Regions from separate parts of the Micromonospora sp. WMMB482 genome, predicted to be linked through region 2. Evidence: predicted binding sites of a transcription regulator. Region 2 holds the regulator's gene; the other holds the start of a gene.
The links. The regulator HspR, encoded in region 2, represses chaperone genes until heat shock. The targets are predictions, from matches to a motif close to TTGAGTNNNNNNNACTCAA.
Positions count from the first base shown of each region.

Region 1: a site for HspR is predicted at 3,666-3,684, ahead of lon (endopeptidase La). Genes of this name have one in related genera too.

Region 1 covers NZ_JAHOPD010000020.1:5,856,837-5,865,597, reverse strand. Annotated here, with positions in the region: gene KSK32_RS28655 (DICT sensory domain-containing protein) at 1-430, opposite strand, end outside; gene KSK32_RS28650 (DUF2726 domain-containing protein) at 537-1,403, shown strand; gene KSK32_RS28645 (hypothetical protein) at 1,713-2,918, shown strand; gene KSK32_RS28640 (Lsr2 family protein) at 3,125-3,472, opposite strand; gene lon (endopeptidase La) at 3,707-6,043, shown strand; gene KSK32_RS28630 (DEAD/DEAH box helicase) at 6,116-7,873, opposite strand; gene KSK32_RS28625 (hypothetical protein) at 7,992-8,761, opposite strand, start outside.
Region 2 covers NZ_JAHOPD010000020.1:2,563,099-2,571,859, forward strand. Annotated here, with positions in the region: gene KSK32_RS13015 (GTPase) at 1-244, opposite strand, end outside; gene KSK32_RS13020 (GTPase domain-containing protein) at 282-2,102, opposite strand; gene dnaK (molecular chaperone DnaK) at 2,313-4,181, shown strand; gene grpE (nucleotide exchange factor GrpE) at 4,230-4,967, shown strand; gene dnaJ (molecular chaperone DnaJ) at 5,047-6,237, shown strand; gene KSK32_RS13040 (heat shock protein transcriptional repressor HspR) at 6,262-6,702, shown strand; gene KSK32_RS13045 (hypothetical protein) at 6,879-7,085, shown strand; gene KSK32_RS13050 (hypothetical protein) at 7,389-7,817, opposite strand; gene KSK32_RS13055 (cation:proton antiporter) at 7,984-8,761, opposite strand, start outside.

The DNA of each region.
Region 1 (8,761 bases), 3.3 Mb from region 2:
TCGCCTCGTGCAGCGCCTCGTCGCGGCGGAAGCCCCAGCGTCCCTCGAACAGGCGGCCGGACTCCAGCGTGGGCGCGGGCGCCACCTCGGCCCGGTCGTGCGCGACGAGTGTGGCGCCGAAACGTGGGCTGAGCGCCACCACCGTCCACTCCCGGGCCAGTGCCTCCGCCTCGTCGAGCGGCACGCCGTAGGCACCCTCGGGCAGGTCGGGCGGCGGCCCGCCGACCATCGCCACCACCGTCACGGCGGCGCGGCCGGCGATGCGCCGGTAGACCTCGCGCTCCCGGGCGAAGTACGGCAGCCGCTGGAACAGCGCGAGCACGACGAGCGGGCCGTCCTCGGCCTCGGCGAGCGCGGCGCGTTCGATGGCGTGGGAAACGGCGACGAGACTGCGTTTGGTGAACTGTTCCGGGGTCCGTCCGCTGGGCACGGGCAGAGCCTAGAGGGACGGGCGCGGTAGCGCACCGGTCGGCCGGACCGGTCGTGCCCCACCACATAGACTCGGGCGTCGACCGGACGAGGGGGATCGGGGCGAGATGACGAGCACAGGCAGCGTGACCGCCTCCTGGCTGCGGCCGATCCCGCGCGGGGCCGCGCCGTCCCTGGTCCGTGCCGGTCACCTCGGTCACGGCGGGCGGCGGCTCGGCGACCTGGTGCAGGGCCGCCCGCCGGGGGTCACCGGCAGCCAGTGGAGCACCGCCGGACGCGCGTCGCTCGACCTGGTGGTCTGCGCCGCCGACACCGGGCTGCCGCGCTTCGCGGTGCGGTTCACCGCGCCGGTCCCGGACGGATCGTCCGCGCGGCGGGAAGAACGGCTGACCGACGCGGTCTGCGCCGCCGTCGGCCTGCCGCTGCTGCGCGTCGAGTCGCCGGCGCTGGGTGGCGCTGAGCAGGTCCGCCGGTTCGCCGAGTACGTGCTGGACGCGCGGGCGTACGCCGACGGCACCGACCCGGACGGCGGCGACGCGGTCGGCTTCCGGGACATCATCGGCCGGCTGCCGGACGGCCGGCGGGGACCGGTGAACGACCTGGGGGCGCTGGCCCGGGTCGAGGCGGTCGAGGCGTACGTGGCGGGCCGCATCGCCGACCCGATCGTGCGTGGCCTGCACGTGCGCTGGACCGACGGCCCGGCGGAGGGCTGGGCCTGGGCCGAGGTGCGGCCCGGCCGCTGCCTGCTGGAGCGGGTCCGGCTGACCTCGCGCGGTTTCTCCTGCGGCGTCGACCCGGGGCGGCTCGCCGAGGACCTGGCCGCTGTGGCGCTGGGGGAGCGGCTGCGCGACCTCGACGGCGCAGCGCCGTCCCTGGTGGACCGCGCCGAGCTTCTCCGGCGGGTACGCGCGCTGGCCGCGCAGCGGGACTCCTTCGACGGCGGGTTCGCGTTCGACCACCTCTGCGCCGACTGAGCCGTCCTCGCCGGCGAGGACGGCGGCTTTCGATTTTTTTCCGCTCTCCGGTTGAACCTTCGCCGACGGCGCTCCGTACCTCATCGGGAATGGACGCAGATCTTCCCCGCCGCGCCCCGACGGTGCGGAGACGGTGCGGAAAGGGCATCGTCGGCCATTGACGTGCGACCGAGCGTCGCAGTGATCTCACACCCCGAATTCGTCGGTCCGCCGGGATCACCAGTCAACTACCGGATCGAGAAGGAGAGCAATTCGATGCGCAGGTCCACACGGGCGCGCCGGGCATCCGGTAACGCGCGGAGCAAGCGGATGCTGGCGGTTGTCGGCACGCTCGCGGTCTTCGGCGGCATCGTCGCCGTCACCCAGATCTCGTCCGCCCAGGACCGGCGGACGACCACCCGCGCCGCCTCGGCGTCCTGCGTGCCCGCGAGCCCCGGGGCGACCGCCCCGAAGGGCCAGGGGAGCACCACTCGTACGTGGCAGAACGGCCGCTGGGTCCGCAACCACTGGGGCGACGGCCAGATGTCGCCGGCCGAGTGCCAGCAGACGAACGCGGGCGGTGCGGGCGCCGGCACCCCGACCGTGGCCTGCCCGGACGTCCGCGGCCGGCTGCCGCAGGTGCCCGACCGGGCCCGGGCCGAGGTGGACCGTAACCTGGCGTTGCTGGAGAGCCAGATCGCCGAGGCGAACCGCCGGCTCGCGGCGGACGGCCGAAACGGCGGTGAGTTCATCAACAATGCGATCCTGCGTCCGCTCGCGGACAAGCGGACCGCCACGCTCAACCGGATCGCCACCGCCATCGGCCGGGTCGCCCAGCGTCCGCAGGGCCTGGACCAGCTCGCCCAGTGCGCGGTGACCGATGCCCCTCAGAACGGCGGGAACAACGGCGGCCAGAACGGCGGGAACAACGGCGGCCAGAACGGCGGCGGGAACAACAACGGCGGTGGCCAGAACAACGGCGGCGGAAACGGCCTGGACGTGCTCGCCAAGGACTGCTCCGACAGCGAGCTTCAGGCCCACGACGGCTTCCAGAACGGCAACCGGTGCGTGAGCACCGCGTTCGGTGAGGTGGGCGCCGCGGCGAACAACCCGTCGCTGCTGATCACGCAGTTCCCGAACCAGGTGCGGCGCAACCAGCCGTTCACGCTCCGGGTCACCACCAAGAACCTGGTGCGGGACCGCTTCCTCGCCGCCGGCCAGGGCGGCTACTACCTGGAGAGCTCGCTGCTCAACGGGCAGGGCCTGGTGCGCGGCCACTTCCACACCGCCTGCCGGATGCTCGGCAGCACCCGGCAGCCTCCGAACCCGCAGGACGTGCCGGCGTTCTTCGTCGCCACGGAGGACGGGCGGGGCAGCGAGCAGCCGGACGACGTGCTGATCCAGATCCCGGGCCTGGCGCAGTCGGGCGTGGCGCAGTGCGCGGTCTGGGCCGGTGACGGCTCGCACCGCATCCCGATGATGGAGCGGGCGAACCAGACCCCCGCCATCGACGTGGTGCGCATCCGCGTCAACTGATCGGGCGATCGGCAGCGGCCGTCCGGAGGGCTCCTCCGGGCGGCCGCTGCCGTTCCCGCGTACGGGCACGGTGGGAGGTGGTCCCGAAAGAAATCTCATCCCGGCGGTATCCGGCGAGATGAAAAGCGCCGGCCGTAGAAAGCCGATCGGGGCCACGCCGATTTCTCAGCGTGACCCCGGGATGCCCGACGGTGAACCGGCGGCGGTCAGCGGTTCTTGTACGCCTCGACGACCGACACCGGGATGCGCCCGCGCTCGGAAATCTCGAACCCGTTCTTGGCGGCCCATTCCCGGATGGCGCGGTTCTGCTCGCGGTCCATTCCCGAGGTGCTCGGCCGGGTGGTGCGGCGGGCGCCGCGGGGGACCTCGGCCGCTCCCCGGCCCATTCGCCTGCCAGCGCTGATGTACGGATCCAGCGCCTTGCGCAGGACGCCCGCGTTCTCGTCGGAGACGTCGATCGTGTACGCCACGCCGTCCAGGCTGAACTCGACGGTCCGATCGGCCTTTCCGCCGTCGAGGTCGTCGGTCAGAACGGTGATTACTTTCCTTGCCATCGCCATTACTCCCTGTGTCGGGCGGGGTGTGGCTAAGAGTTTGACCTACCGCGTGGTAATTCCGCAACAATAGCCCGCTGTTTCCATTCGGCGGGTCGCGCTAAAGGGTGCCGCCATTGGGTGCGGGGCGCGGGAACGCGGCGGCTCGGAGTGGTGTGGGTCACAACCCGGAACAAGGGGCACGTTTTGTTACTTGAGCCAGACACGCTCAACCAACGCGATGGCAGGTGTTCGATGGCAACTCTTCCGGTACTCCCACTGACCGACGCCGTCCTGCTGCCCGGGATGGTCATCCCGGTGACCCTCGACCCGACCACCCAGGCCGCTGTCGACGCGGCGCGCGCCACCGGCGACAAGGAACTCCTGGCCGTACCCCGCATCGACGGCGAGTACGGCTCCGTCGGCGTGGTCGCCACGATCGAGAAGGTGGGCCGGCTGCCCAGCGGCGAACCGGCGGCGGTCATCCGCGGTCTGACCCGCGCCCGCATCGGCTCCGGCGTGCCCGGCCCCGGCGCCGCGCTCTGGGTCGGGGCGACCCCACTCGACGAGCCCGCACCGGCGGGCCGCGCCCGGGAACTCGCCCGCGAGTACCGCGCGCTCATGACGTCGGTGCTCCAGCAGCGCGGCGCCTGGCAGGTGATCGACGCGATGGAGCGGATGACCGACCTGTCCGAGCTGGCCGACTCGGCCGGGTACGCGCCCTGGCTCAGTCTGACGCAGAAGACCGAACTGCTCGCCGCGCCGGACGTCACCGCCCGGCTGGAACTGCTCGTCGGCTGGGTGAAGGAACACCTCGCCGAGCAGGAGGTCACTGAGCAGATCAACAGCGACGTCCGCGAAGGGCTGGAGAAGTCCCAGCGGGAGTTCCTGCTCCGCCAGCAGCTCGCCGCGATCCGCAAGGAACTGGGCGAGGACGAGCCGGACGGCTCCGCCGACTACCGCTCCCGGGTGGAGTCCGCCGACCTGCCGGAGAAGGTCCGCGAGGCGGCGCTGCGCGAGGTCGGAAAGCTGGAGCGGGCCAGTGACGCCTCACCCGAGGCGGGCTGGATCCGTACCTGGCTGGACACCGTCCTGGAGATGCCGTGGAACACGCGTACCCAGGACGACACGGACCTTGGTGCGGCCCGGGCCGTGCTCGACGCCGACCACGCCGGCCTGGCCGACGTGAAGGACCGCATCCTGGAGTACCTCGCGGTACGCAACCGGCGCGCGGAGCGCAACCTCGGCGTGGTCGGCGGCCGCGGATCCGGCGCGGTGCTGGCCCTGGCCGGTCCGCCCGGTGTCGGCAAGACCAGCCTCGGCGAGTCGGTCGCCCGGGCGCTGGGCCGCACCTTCGTCCGTGTCTCCCTCGGCGGCGTCCGGGACGAGGCGGAGATCCGCGGCCACCGGCGCACCTACGTCGGCGCGCTGCCCGGCCGGATCGTGCGGGCGCTGCGCGAGGCCGGCTCGATGAACCCGGTCGTGCTGCTCGACGAGGTCGACAAGCTGGCCGCCGGCTACTCCGGCGACCCGGCGGCGGCCCTGCTGGAGGTGCTCGACCCGGCGCAGAACCACACGTTCCGCGACCACTACCTGGAGGTCGACCTCGACCTGTCCGACGTGCTGTTCCTGGCCACCGCCAACGTGGTCGAGGCGATCCCCGGCCCGCTGCTGGACCGGATGGAGCTGGTCGCGCTGGACGGCTACACCGAGGACGAGAAGGTCGCCATCGCCCGGGACCACCTGCTGCCCCGGCAGCGGGAACGGGCCGGGCTGACCACCGACGAGGTGACGGTCGCCGACGAGGCGCTGGCACTGATCGCGGGCGAGTACACCCGGGAGGCCGGCGTCCGGCAGCTCGAACGGGCCCTCGCGAAGATCCTGCGCAAGGTCGCCGTCGCGCTCGCCACGGACGCCGCGCCGGTGCACGTCGACGCCGGGAACCTGGCCCGCTACCTGGGCCGGCCGAAGTTCACCCCGGAGTCGGCCGAACGCACCGCCGTGCCCGGCGTGGCGACCGGCCTGGCCGTCACCGGCGCCGGTGGTGACGTGCTGTTCATCGAGGCCACCACGATGGAGGGCGAGCCGGGGCTGACGCTCACCGGCCAGCTCGGCGACGTGATGAAGGAGTCCGCGCACATCGCGTGGTCGTACCTGCGGTCGAACGGACGGCGCTACGGGCTGGACCCGAACGCGCTGGCCGGGCGGCGGATCCACCTGCACGTCCCGGCGGGCGCGGTGCCCAAGGACGGCCCGAGCGCGGGCATCACCATGGTGACCGCGCTGGCGTCCCTGGTCACCGGGCGGCCGGTGCGGCCCGAGTTCGGGATGACCGGCGAGGTGACGCTCTCCGGCCGGGTGCTGCCGATCGGCGGGGTGAAGCAGAAGCTGCTCGCCGCGCACCGGGCCGGTCTCACCGAGGTGATCATTCCGAAGCGCAACGAGCCGGACCTGGACGACCTGCCGGAGCAGGTGCGGGAGGCGCTGACCGTGCACACCCTTTCCGACGTGGCGGACGTGCTCGCGCTGGCGCTGCGCCCGGCCGGGATCGGCACGGAGTCGCTGGACGGTCCGGCGCTCGCCGCGGCCTGACGACCGTCGCCCCGGCCACCGTACGCGCGGTGGCCGGGGCGACGTCGCGTCCGCCCGCCGAAGGCGCCGGGCTCAGCGGCGGTCGCGCCGCTCGTAGCCCCGGTCGCGGCGCTCGCCCGGGCCGTCGCCGTCCCGGTCCCGGCGTACCGTCGCCTTGCGCCCCTTGATGGTGGTGCCACGCAGCCCCGCGATGATCTCGTCGGCCACCGCCTGCGGCACCTCGACCAGCGAGAACCGGTCGGCGATCTCGATCGAGCCGATGTCCCGGCCACTGATCCGGGTCTCCCCGGTGATCGCGCCGACCAGGTCCTGCGGCCGAACCCCGGCCCGGCGGCCCAGCCCGATGAAGACCTGGGTGGTACCGCCGGTACGCGGGCGGCCCGGGCCCCGGCGCTCGCCCCGCCCGCCGGTCTCCGGCCGGCCCTCGCGCGGGCCGCGGACCGGAACCTGCGGGATCTCCTCCTCGTCGTCCGAGCCCGGCGACGTCGCCTCGTGCGCCAGCTTCACCGCCGCCAGCGCCACCTCGACCAGGTCGAACTCGTCGGTGAGCGACTCCACGATCGCCCGGTACGGGTCGAGGTCGTCCTCCAGCAGGCTCTCCCGCAGCGCGCCCTGGGTCAGCTCCAGTCGCCGGGTACGCATGTCCGCCACCGTGGGGATCTTGTCGATGGCGATCCGCTGCCCGGTGACCCGCTCGATGGTCTTGAGCATCCGGTGCTCACGCGGCTCGGCGAGCGTGATCGCCACGCCCTCCCGGCCGGCCCGGCCCACCCGGCCGATCCGGTGCACGTACGACTCCGGTGCCGACGGTACGTCGTAGTTGACCACGTGGGTGAGCTGCTCGACGTCCAGCCCTCGGGCCGCCACGTCGGTGGCCACGAGCAGGTCGGCCGTCCCGGACCGCAGCCGGCCCATCACCCGGTCCCGCTGCTCCTGGCTCATCCCGCCGTGTAGCGCCTCGGCCCGGTAGCCCCGGCCGTTCATCGTCTCGGTGAGCCGGTCCACCTCCTCCCGGCTGCGGCAGAACACGATCGCCGCGGTGGGCGACTCCACGTCCAGCACCCGGCCCAGCGCGGCCGGCTTGTGGCCCCGGGCCACGATGTACGCGCTCTGCCGCACCCGGGGCGCCTCCCCGGCGACCGGCCGCTCCCGCTCGATCCGGATGCGGACCGGGTCGGTCAGGTGCTGCCGGGCCAGCCCGTCGATCCGGGCCGGCATGGTGGCCGAGAACAGCACCGTCTGCCGGCCGGCCGGGGCGTGCTCCAGGATCGCCTCGATGTCCTCGGCGAAGCCCATGTCGAGCATCTCGTCCGCCTCGTCCAGCACGACCGTGGCCAGCGCGCCGAGCCGCAGCGTGCCCCGGGCGATGTGATCGAGGGCCCGGCCCGGCGTCGCCACCACCACGTCCACCCCGTGGTCGAGCGCGCGCAGCTGCCGGCCGATCGGCTGCCCGCCGTAGATCGGCAGCACCCGCGCGCCCAGATCCTTGCCGTATCTGTGGAACGCCTCGGAGACCTGCACGGCCAGCTCCCGCGTCGGCACCAGCACCAGCGACACCGGGTCGCCCTCGGCCCGCCCCACCGGCATCCGCTGCAACAGCGGCAGCGCGAACGCGGCGGTCTTGCCCGTACCGGTCGCCGCCTGACCCAGCAGATCCTGCCCGGCCAGCAACGGAGGGATGGCCTCCCGCTGGATCGGCGTCGGTTCCTCGTAGCCGAGCGCGGACAGCGCGCCCAGCAACTCGGTGCGCAGCCCGAGGTCGGCGAACGCGATGGCCTCCTCGGCGTCGGCGGGAACGGCGGGGTCGGTCGGGGTCGGTGCGGCGGTCATGCGACAAGCTTTTCATCACCGCCGCGCGGCGGTCGCGGCGACCGGGGCAAACGTTCGCCGCGCCACCCGTGTGCCGTCCCGTCCGGGTGATCCGGCGCGGCCCCGTGCCCTCGCCGGATCACCGGGACAGGACGGCCAGCAGCGTGGTGAGGCCCACTCCGACGTCGAACACCGCGCACCACAGCGCGTAGCCGCGTGGCACCACGGCGCCGGTGCGGTGGTACCAGGCGTCCCAGGCCGCATGGACGAGCCAGCCCACGCCCACCAGCACCCCGGCGAGGTCGGCGGAGGCGATCACCGCCACGACCGCCAGCCCGCCCCACACGGCCGCCCCGGCGAGCTGCACGGCCAGCGCGCGCCGGTCGCCCCACTGCCGCCGCCAGGTGCCGATCAACAGGTAGCCGGCCGGCAGGACCAGCAGCGTCCACGGCGCGAAGACGGTCGGCGCGAACCACATGTCCACGGTCATGAGCAGCCCCAGACCGGCCGGCCAGCCGCGCGCCACGGCCGCGGTGACCGGGCGCGGCGGCGCGGCGGCCGTGTGCCGGTGCCGCAGGGCCACCAGCAGCATCGCCGGCACCATCAGCAGGTGACCGCCGAGCAGCAGCGTGTCGTGCCCGACCCATCCCGCCCACCAGGGCGGGAGCAGCAGCAGGAACGGCACGTACATGGCCGCCGACATCTCCGCGGTGGCGGCCCGGTCGTCCCCTCGGTACCACATCCAGGCGGCCATGCCCGCCGCCATGTTCGTCGCCATCACCAGCGCGCCCACGTCCGGCCGCGCCAGCACCGCCGCGCCGCCCAGCAGGCCGCCGGCGACCTGCCACAGCGGCCCGAGCAGCACCATCCCGGCCACCATCGCCACCACCATCCCGGCCAGGTGCCGGG
Region 2 (8,761 bases):
GCCGCGCCAGCGAGTTGAACAGGCTCGACTTGCCGCTGCCGGTCGCACCGGCGAGCGCGACCACCGTGTGCCGGCCGGAGAGCGCGAGCCGGTCACCGGCGCGCTCGACCACCGTGTGCGCGGCGACGAGCTGGGCGTCGGGCACGTGGCCGTCCACCGCGCCCAGGAACCGCTGGATCGCGGTGAGCCGTTCGATCAGGGTGTCCGGGTCGACCCGCTGCTCACCCCGCATCGCCTCGCGCATCCGTCCCACGATGTTGCTCACGGTGCCGTCCTCGCGTTCACGGGCGAACTTCCTGCTCGGTGGCCGGCGGGAACAGGCCGCTGCGGTGCCGGGCCCGCTCGACCTCGACGGCGGCCCAGCGCAGCGCCGCACCGGAGTTGGCGGCCGGGCGCTCGGCCTCGGTGCGACTCAGGAAACGCGCGGCCTCCTCGGCCAGCAGCTTGCCGACCCGGTCGAGCAGGTCGACGCGGGCCTTGCGGGCCAGGTTGCGGACCGCCTGGTCGCCGAAGATCGCCTGGAGCACGGTCTGGCCGGCCACCGCCGTGCCGGTGCCCGCGGCGACCTCCAGTCCGGTCGGGATGAACGCGGTGGAGGCGAACACGCCGATCATGACGGCGAGGCCGGTGGCGTTCACCGCGTACGCGGCCGTGCGCGCCACGAACCGCCGGTCGCCGCCCTCGACCCGGACCAGTTCCAGCACGCCGCGCTGCCAGTCCCGGACCAGTTGCTCGGCCCGCTGCGGCAGGTCGGCCGAGGGATGGGCCAGGTCCGGCTCCAGCAGCGCCGCGCCCGCCGGGTGCGCCTTCCAGCCGGTGTACGCGTTCTCCGCCGCCTCGGCGGCCACCCCGCGCAGCAGCGTGACGAGCTGGGACTCGATCGCGGTACGCAGTTCCGCGGCGGGAGCGGGCCGCCCGGTGACCGCCGCGACCACCCGGTCGCGCAGCCGCCCGATGCGGGCCTCCAGCCCTCGGAAGAAGTCGCCGGTGCCGATGAACTCCTGCCAGCGGGCCAGCACCTCGCCGCGCAGCAGCCGGCCGTCCCTGAGCCCCTGGTCGACGCTGCGCTCCGCGCTCCGGTACGCGGCCTGGACCCGCTCGTCCAGCGCGTCGGCGGCGGTGACCTGCTCGTCGGCGGCCTCGGCCAGCTCCTCCACGACCGGGTGCAGCGCGGCCAGCGCGCCGTCGAGCGTCTGCCGGACCACGGCGGCGCGGGCCTCGGCGTCGGCGGCGAGCCGGGCGAACCAGTCGCTCAGCGGCGCGGTGATCCGGTCCGGCAGCAGCCCCTGCCCGTCCACCCAGGTCTCCGGGAGCACGAACAGCGGCGAGGCGCCCAGCTCCTGCTCGGCGAGCATCTCGGACAGGTGGGCGGCGACCTCGTCGGCCGCTTCCGGGGGTACCCGGTCCAGCACCATCGCCACGGCGGTGCCGCGGGCGCGGGCGCTGCGCAGCAGCTCCCAGGGGACGGCGTCGGCGTACCGGGCGGCGGTGGTGACGAACAGCCAGAGGTCGGCGGCGGCGAGCAGCTGACCGGCGAGCGCCCGGTTGGCGTCGACCACCGAGTCGATGTCGGGCGCGTCGAGGAAGGCCAGGCCGGGCGGCAGCGCCGGCGCGGTGACCAGGTGCAGGGTGCCCGGCTGCTCGCTGGGCTCGGTGGTCCGGGTCAGGCCGGGCAGCAGCTCGCCCTGCCGGAACCACGCCGCGTCGGTCGGGCTGCACACCAGCACCGGGGAGCGGGTGGTGGGGCGGAGCACGCCCGCCGCGCTGACCCGCGCCTGGACCAGGCTGTTGACGAGCGTCGACTTGCCGGCACCGGTGGAGCCGCCGACGACCACCAGGAGCGGGGCGTCGAGCCGGGCCAGCCGGGGCAGCAGGTAGTCGTCGAGCTGGTCGGTGATGCTCGTGGCGGCGTGCCGGGCCGGCTCGGCCGAGGGCAGGGCGAGCGGGAAGCGGGAAGCATCGATCGCCGCGCGCAGGCTGGTGAGCGCGGCGGGCAGGCCGTCGGCGGCGTGAGCAGGCTGGTCGTCGCCCGTGGTGGCTCCGGTGCGGGCTGCGACGGCGGGCGCGCCGGCACGGGTGGCGGAATCGCCATGCGTCGTCACCGCTAAAGCGTGCCCGACCGACGCAAGGTAAGACAACCGGACAGTAGTAACGGTCGGGTTGCGCCGGGTCGGCTCAACCCCGACTTGCGGATTGGCGATCGCGTGGCACTATTGAGTCAAGTTCACTCAACTTGTGGTGCGGCCGCTTCCGGGCGGCCCGCCGGGCAGGCCGTCTGACCTGCTCACCCGTTACGAAGCGAGGAAGCGAACATGGCACGTGCGGTCGGCATCGACCTCGGCACGACGAACTCCTGCGTCAGCGTTCTCGAGGGCGGTGAGCCCACCGTCATCGCCAACGCCGAGGGCTCGCGTACGACTCCCTCGATCGTCGCGTTCGCCCGCAACGGCGAGGTGCTCGTCGGTGAGGTCGCCAAGCGCCAGGCGGTGACCAACCCCGACCGGACCATCCGGTCGGTCAAGCGTGAGATCGGCACCAACTGGACCGTTGACATCGACGGCAAGAAGTACACCCCGCAGGAGATCTCGGCGCGCACGCTGATGAAGCTCAAGCGGGACGCCGAGGCGTACCTGGGCGAGCAGATCACCGACGCGGTGATCACCGTCCCGGCCTACTTCAACGACGGGCAGCGCCAGGCCACCAAGGAGGCCGGTGAGATCGCCGGCTTCAACGTGCTGCGGATCGTGAACGAGCCGACCGCGGCGGCCCTGGCGTACGGCCTGGACAAGGGCTCCAAGGAGCAGACCGTCCTGGTCTTCGACCTCGGTGGCGGCACCTTCGACGTGTCGCTGCTGGAGCTGGCCGAGGGCGTCGTGGAGGTCAAGTCCACCAGCGGTGACAACCAGCTCGGTGGTGACGACTGGGACCAGCGCATCATCGACCACCTGGTGAAGACGTTCCGTGGCGAGCACGGCATCGACCTCTCGCAGGACAAGATGGCCATGCAGCGGCTCAAGGAGGCGGCCGAGAAGGCCAAGATCGAGCTGTCCGCCGCCACCACCAGCAACATCAACCTGCCGTACATCACCGCCGGCTCGGCCGGGCCGCTGCACCTGGACGTGACGCTCAGCCGCGCCGAGTTCCAGCGCATGACGCAGGACCTGCTGGACCGCTGCAAGGGCCCGTTCGAGCAGGCCGTCAAGGACGCCGGCATCAAGATCTCCGACGTCGACCACGTCATCCTGGTCGGCGGCTCGACCCGGATGCCGGCCGTGACCGACCTGGTCAAGCAGCTCACCGGCCGCGACCCGAACAAGGGCGTCAACCCGGACGAGGTCGTCGCCGTCGGCGCCGCGCTCCAGGCCGGTGTGCTCAAGGGCGAGGTCAAGGACGTCCTGCTGCTCGACGTGACCCCGCTGAGCCTGGGCATCGAGACCAAGGGCGGCATCTTCACCAAGCTCATCGAGCGCAACACCACCATCCCGACCAAGCGCTCCGAGGTGTTCACCACCGCCGACGACAACCAGCCGTCGGTGCTGATCCAGGTGTTCCAGGGCGAGCGGGACATCGCCGCCTACAACAAGAAGCTCGGCACCTTCGAGCTGACCGGTCTCCCGCCGGCCCCGCGCGGCGTGCCGCAGATCGAGGTCACGTTCGACATCGACGCCAACGGCATCGTGAACGTGCACGCCAAGGACCTGGGCACCGGCAAGGAGCAGAAGATGACGATCACCGGCGGCTCCTCGCTGCCGAAGGACGACATCGAGCGGATGCGCCGGGACGCCGAGGAGCACGCCGACGAGGACAAGCGTCGCCGTGAGGAGGCCGAGACCCGCAACGTGGCCGAGGCGCTCCAGTGGCAGACCGAGAAGTTCCTCGCCGAGAGCGGCGACAAGCTGCCCGGCGAGAACCGCGACCAGCTCAACGAGGCGCTCGGCGAGCTGCGCAGCGCCCTCGGCGGGCAGGACATCGAGAAGATCAAGTCCGCGCACGAGAAGCTGGCGCAGGTCTCCCAGCAGGCGGGCTCGCTGCTCTACGCCCAGCAGCAGGAGGGCGAGCAGACCGCCCCGGGCGCGGCCGGGCCGGGCGCCGGTGCCGGTGCGGGTGCGGCCGGTGGCCCGAAGGCCGGTGGCGACGACGACGTGGTCGACGCGGAGATCGTGGACGAGGACAAGAAGTGACATCCGGTCCCGGACACGATTCGCACGGCAGAGGGATGAGGTAACCGCATGACGGACAAGCCACGAGCGGCCGACCCGGGTGCCACCGGGTCGGCGCCGGGCGCCGGCAAGGACACCGGCGACGAACCCCGGGTCGTCATCCGCGACAAGCGCAAGCTCGGCAAGGTGACCGAGCAGCCGGCGAACGACGCCTCGGCGGCCGACGCGGCCGCCGACGCGCCCGCCGAAGGGCTGGTCGAGGAGGCCGAGGTCGTGGTCGACGAGATCGGCGGCGAGGCCGAGGTCAGCGGTCCGGCCGTGGTCGACTCGCCCGCCGAGCCGGACGGCGGGACCGGCACGGACACGCCGCTCGGCGCCGAGCTGGAGTCGCTCCGTACCGACCTGGAGGAGCGCACCCGCGACCTCCAGCGGGTGACCGCGGAGTACGCCAACTACCGCAAGCGGGTCGACCGGGACCGCAACCTGGTGCAGGAGCAGGCCACCGGGGCGGTGCTCACCGCGCTGCTGCCGATCCTCGACGACCTGGACCGGGCCCGCGAGCACGGCGACCTGGTGGGCCCGTTCGGCAGCGTGGCCGAGCAGCTCACCGGCGCGCTCGCCAAGTTCGGCCTGACCGCGTTCGGTGAGACGGGCGACCCGTTCGACCCGACCCGGCACGAGGCGGTGGCGCACCAGACCTCCGCCGACGTGACGGAGCCGACCTGCGTGCAGGTCATGCGCCGCGGTTACCAGCTCGGCGAGCGGCTGCTGCGGCCCGCCATGGTCGCGGTCGCGGACCCGGAGTAGTGCCGACCCGTGACGTCCCGCCCGCCCGCACCGGGCGGGCGGGACGACCGGGGTTCGACCCGTGGAAGGGGGTGGACCGGTGAGTTCCAAGGACTGGATCGAGAAGGACTACTACGCCGCGTTGGGCGTGGACAAGTCCGCCTCCTCGGACGAGATCAAGAAGGCGTACCGCAAGTTGGCCCGGGAGTCGCACCCGGACCACAACCCCGGCGACACCGGCGCCGAGGAGCGGTTCAAGACCGTCTCCGAGGCGTACGCGGTGCTCGGTGACGAGAAGAAGCGCCGCGAGTACGACGAGATGCGCTCGCTGTTCGGCTCCGGCGCCTTCCGGCGCAACGCCCGCGGCGCGGGCCAGCCGGGCGGCATGCCGTTCGACGTCTCCGACCTGTTCGGCGGCGGCGCCGGCGGTGGCGACAGCCGGTTCGGCGGCGGCGGCTTCACCGACCTGTTCAGCTCGATCTTCTCCGGCGGCGGAGGTGGCGGCGGTGGTCCGGCGCGTCCGCGCGGCCCGGCCCGCGGCCGGGACGTCGAGACCGAGGTGGCGCTCGACTTCACCGACGCGGTTCACGGCGTCACGCTGCCGCTGACGCTGCGCGCGCCCGGGGTCTGCGACACCTGTCACGGCAACGGCGCGAAGCCCGGCACCCAGCCGGTGGCCTGCCCGGTCTGCCACGGCGCCGGGGTGACCACCCGCAACCAGGGGTCGTTCAGCTTCTCCGAGCCGTGCCGCAACTGTCAGGGCGTCGGCACGATCGTCGAGGAGAAGTGCCCGGAGTGCCACGGCACCGGCGGGGTCACCAAGACCCGCACCCTGCACGTCCGCTTCCCCGCCGGGGTGGCCGACGGGCAGCGGATCCGCCTGGCCGGCCGGGGTGAGCCCGGCGAGCGGGGCGGCCCGGCGGGCGACCTGTTCGTACAGGTGAAGGTCCGCCCGGACGAGCTGTTCGGGCGTACCGGGGACGACCTGACCCTGACCGTCCCGGTCACGTACGCCGAGGCGGTTCTCGGCACGGACCTGCGTGTACCGACCCTGGACGGGACGGTGACCCTGCGGGTGCCACCGGGTACGCCCAGCGGGCGGGTGCTGCGCGCCCGTGGCAAGGGCGTCGTACGCAAGGACGGCCGCGCCGGTGACCTGCTGGTCACACTCGACGTGGTGGTCCCGGCGAAGGTCTCGGACGAGGCGCGGGCGGCGCTGGAGACCTTCGCGGCGCAGACTCCGCCCGCCGCGCGGGAACATCTCGACGCGCGGGTACGTCGATTCAGTTGACGGCGGCAGCGGAGGTGAGCGGGCATGTCGGAGGAGTACGTCGGCTCGGGTGACCCGGCTTACGAGGCCAAGGTTTTGATGATCTCGGTGGCCGCGCGGATGGCGGGGATGCACCCCCAGACGCTGCGCCAGTACGACCGGCTGGGCCTGGTGCAGGCCGGCCGGGCGTCCGGCGGAGGTCGCCGCTACAGCGTCCGGGACGTGGTGCTGCTCCGCGAGGTGCAGCGGCTCAGCCAGGACGACGGGATCAACCTGGCCGGGGTGAAGCGGATCATCGGGTTGGAGCGGCTGCTCGAAGAGGCGCAGCAGCGGGTCGCCCGGCTGGAGGCGGAGCTGGACGCCGCGTACCGGCGGATCGCCGAGCTGGAGTCGCTCGGCGGCTTCCCCCGCGGCGACCTCGTGCCCACCAACCGCACGTCCACCGCGCTCGTCGTCTGGCGTCCACGCCGTACGCCCGACCGCTGACCTCGTACCTGAAGGCCGGCGCGCCCCGCTCCCCCGGGGCTGCGCCGGCCTTCGTCGGTTCCCCGGGGGTTCGTGGGCCGGGTCAGGGGAAAGCGGCGTCCGGCAGAGCGGGGTCAACTAGGCTTTCCGTAGGGGCAAAAGCCCCCAAAGCGGATTCCGGGCTGGCGGGGGGAGTCATGACGGAACCGGCGAAGAAGGTGGCCGAGCGCGCGGAGGAACGGCTGGAGAAAGTGGCCGAGAACGTGCGCGAGCGGTTCGACCGGGTCACCGAGGGACGCTTCAGCGACAGGGTCAAGGAAGGGCGCTTCGTCGACCAGACGGACCACGGCGTGGACCGGGCACGGGACGACGAGCGGCGCAAGAAGCAGGGCGGGTCGACCTAGACGATCCGCCGACGTGCGGGCCGGGATCCACGGGGGATCCCGGCCCGTTCGTGTTCCGGAGGGCGGGCCCGGATGCTGGGTTGCCCCGGGCGGGCACCACGCACCGCCCCGCGGTCGATCATGAAGTTGGCGGCGACAAACCGGACACCAAACACCGCCAAGTTCATGATCGACCAGGCCGGTCGGGTCGACGTGGCCAGCGAGGTCGACGTGGGCAGGTCGAGGTGGCTGGGCGACGCTGACCCCGGGGGGGGAGGGGATCCCGGCCCGTTCGTCATTCGGGGTGGCGAGGCGTTCGAGGCGTCAGAGGCGGCGGTTCTCGCGGACCAGGCCGCCCTCGCACCAGTCCCGGTAGACGAACAGATCCGGCCGGGCGAGCAGCACCCGGCTGTTGTGCGCCCAGTTGCGCATCAGGTCGTCGCCGGACTTCTCGGCCTGCTCGACCAGCTTGCGGAACCGGCGCTTGGGGTGGGCGCGGAAGTTCGTCCGAATGCCGTCGGCGGCGTAGATGTAGAGGCAGTGCAGCGTGAACCGCCGGGCCGGGCAGCCCTGATCCATGGCCAGATCGAACAGCGTCTGCACCAGGTGGTCACCGGCGACCAGCAGATCCCAGTCCGGCGGCATCGAGGTCAGCGGCACCGAGTCCGGCTGATAGGCCCACGCCCGAAGCTCGGCGGGCGAGGGGTCGACCGGGTTTGCGAAGCCGCGGAACGTCTCTTCCTGCACGCTCACCGGCCGACCTTCCGCTTGCGCTGGCGGGGGCGCAGGCCACCCGCGGACCCTGGCTGCTGGGCCGAAACGTTAACGCGCTTGGACGGAGCAGTGGTAGACCTTCCCGGGATCAATTTGACAACGCCGGGCCGGACCTGCCCTGCGGCGGATCCGGCCCGGCACCCGGTCAGTCGCCGACCGGCGTGGGCAACGGCGAGGCCGCACGAGCGGCGGCGGCGCGGGTGCGCAGCCACTGCTTGAACCACGGGGTGTCGGGCAGGCGGGCGAGCATCGGCCCGGTCACCACCGTGATCAACACGTAGGCGGTGGCGAGTGCGGCGAGCTTCGGCTCCACCGGGTAGACGGCCGCGACGGCCAGCCCGGCGATGACGATGGAGAACTCGCCGCGCGGGGTCAGCGCCAGGCCGGCCCGCCAGCGTCCGGGCTCGGCGATCCCGGCCCGGCGGGCGGCCAGGTAGCCGGTGGCCACCTTCGTCGCCATGGTCACCACGGCGAGCAGCAGCGCGGGCAGCAGCACCGGCGGCATGTCCAGCGGGTTGGTGACCAGCCCGAAGAACACGAAGAAGACCGCGGCGAACAGATCGCGCAACGGGGAGAGCAGTTCGGTGGCGTGGTGCGCCACCGGGCCGGACAGTGCGATGCCGACCAGGAACGCGCCGACCGCGGCGGAGACCTGGAGCTTGGCCGCGATACCGGCGACCAGCAGGGTCAGGCCGAGCACCCCGAGCAGGAGCGCCTCCGGATCCTTGGCGGAGAGCGCCGTGGAGATCAGATGGCCGTACCGGATGGCCACCGCCAGCACGACCACCACGGTGAGCATCGCGGCGGCGAGCGAGATCCCACCCTTGAGCAGGCCGGCGCCGGCGAGCAGTGCGGTGACCACCGGCAGGTAGAGGGCCATTGCCAGATCCTCGATCACGAGGACGGAGAGGATCACCGGCGTC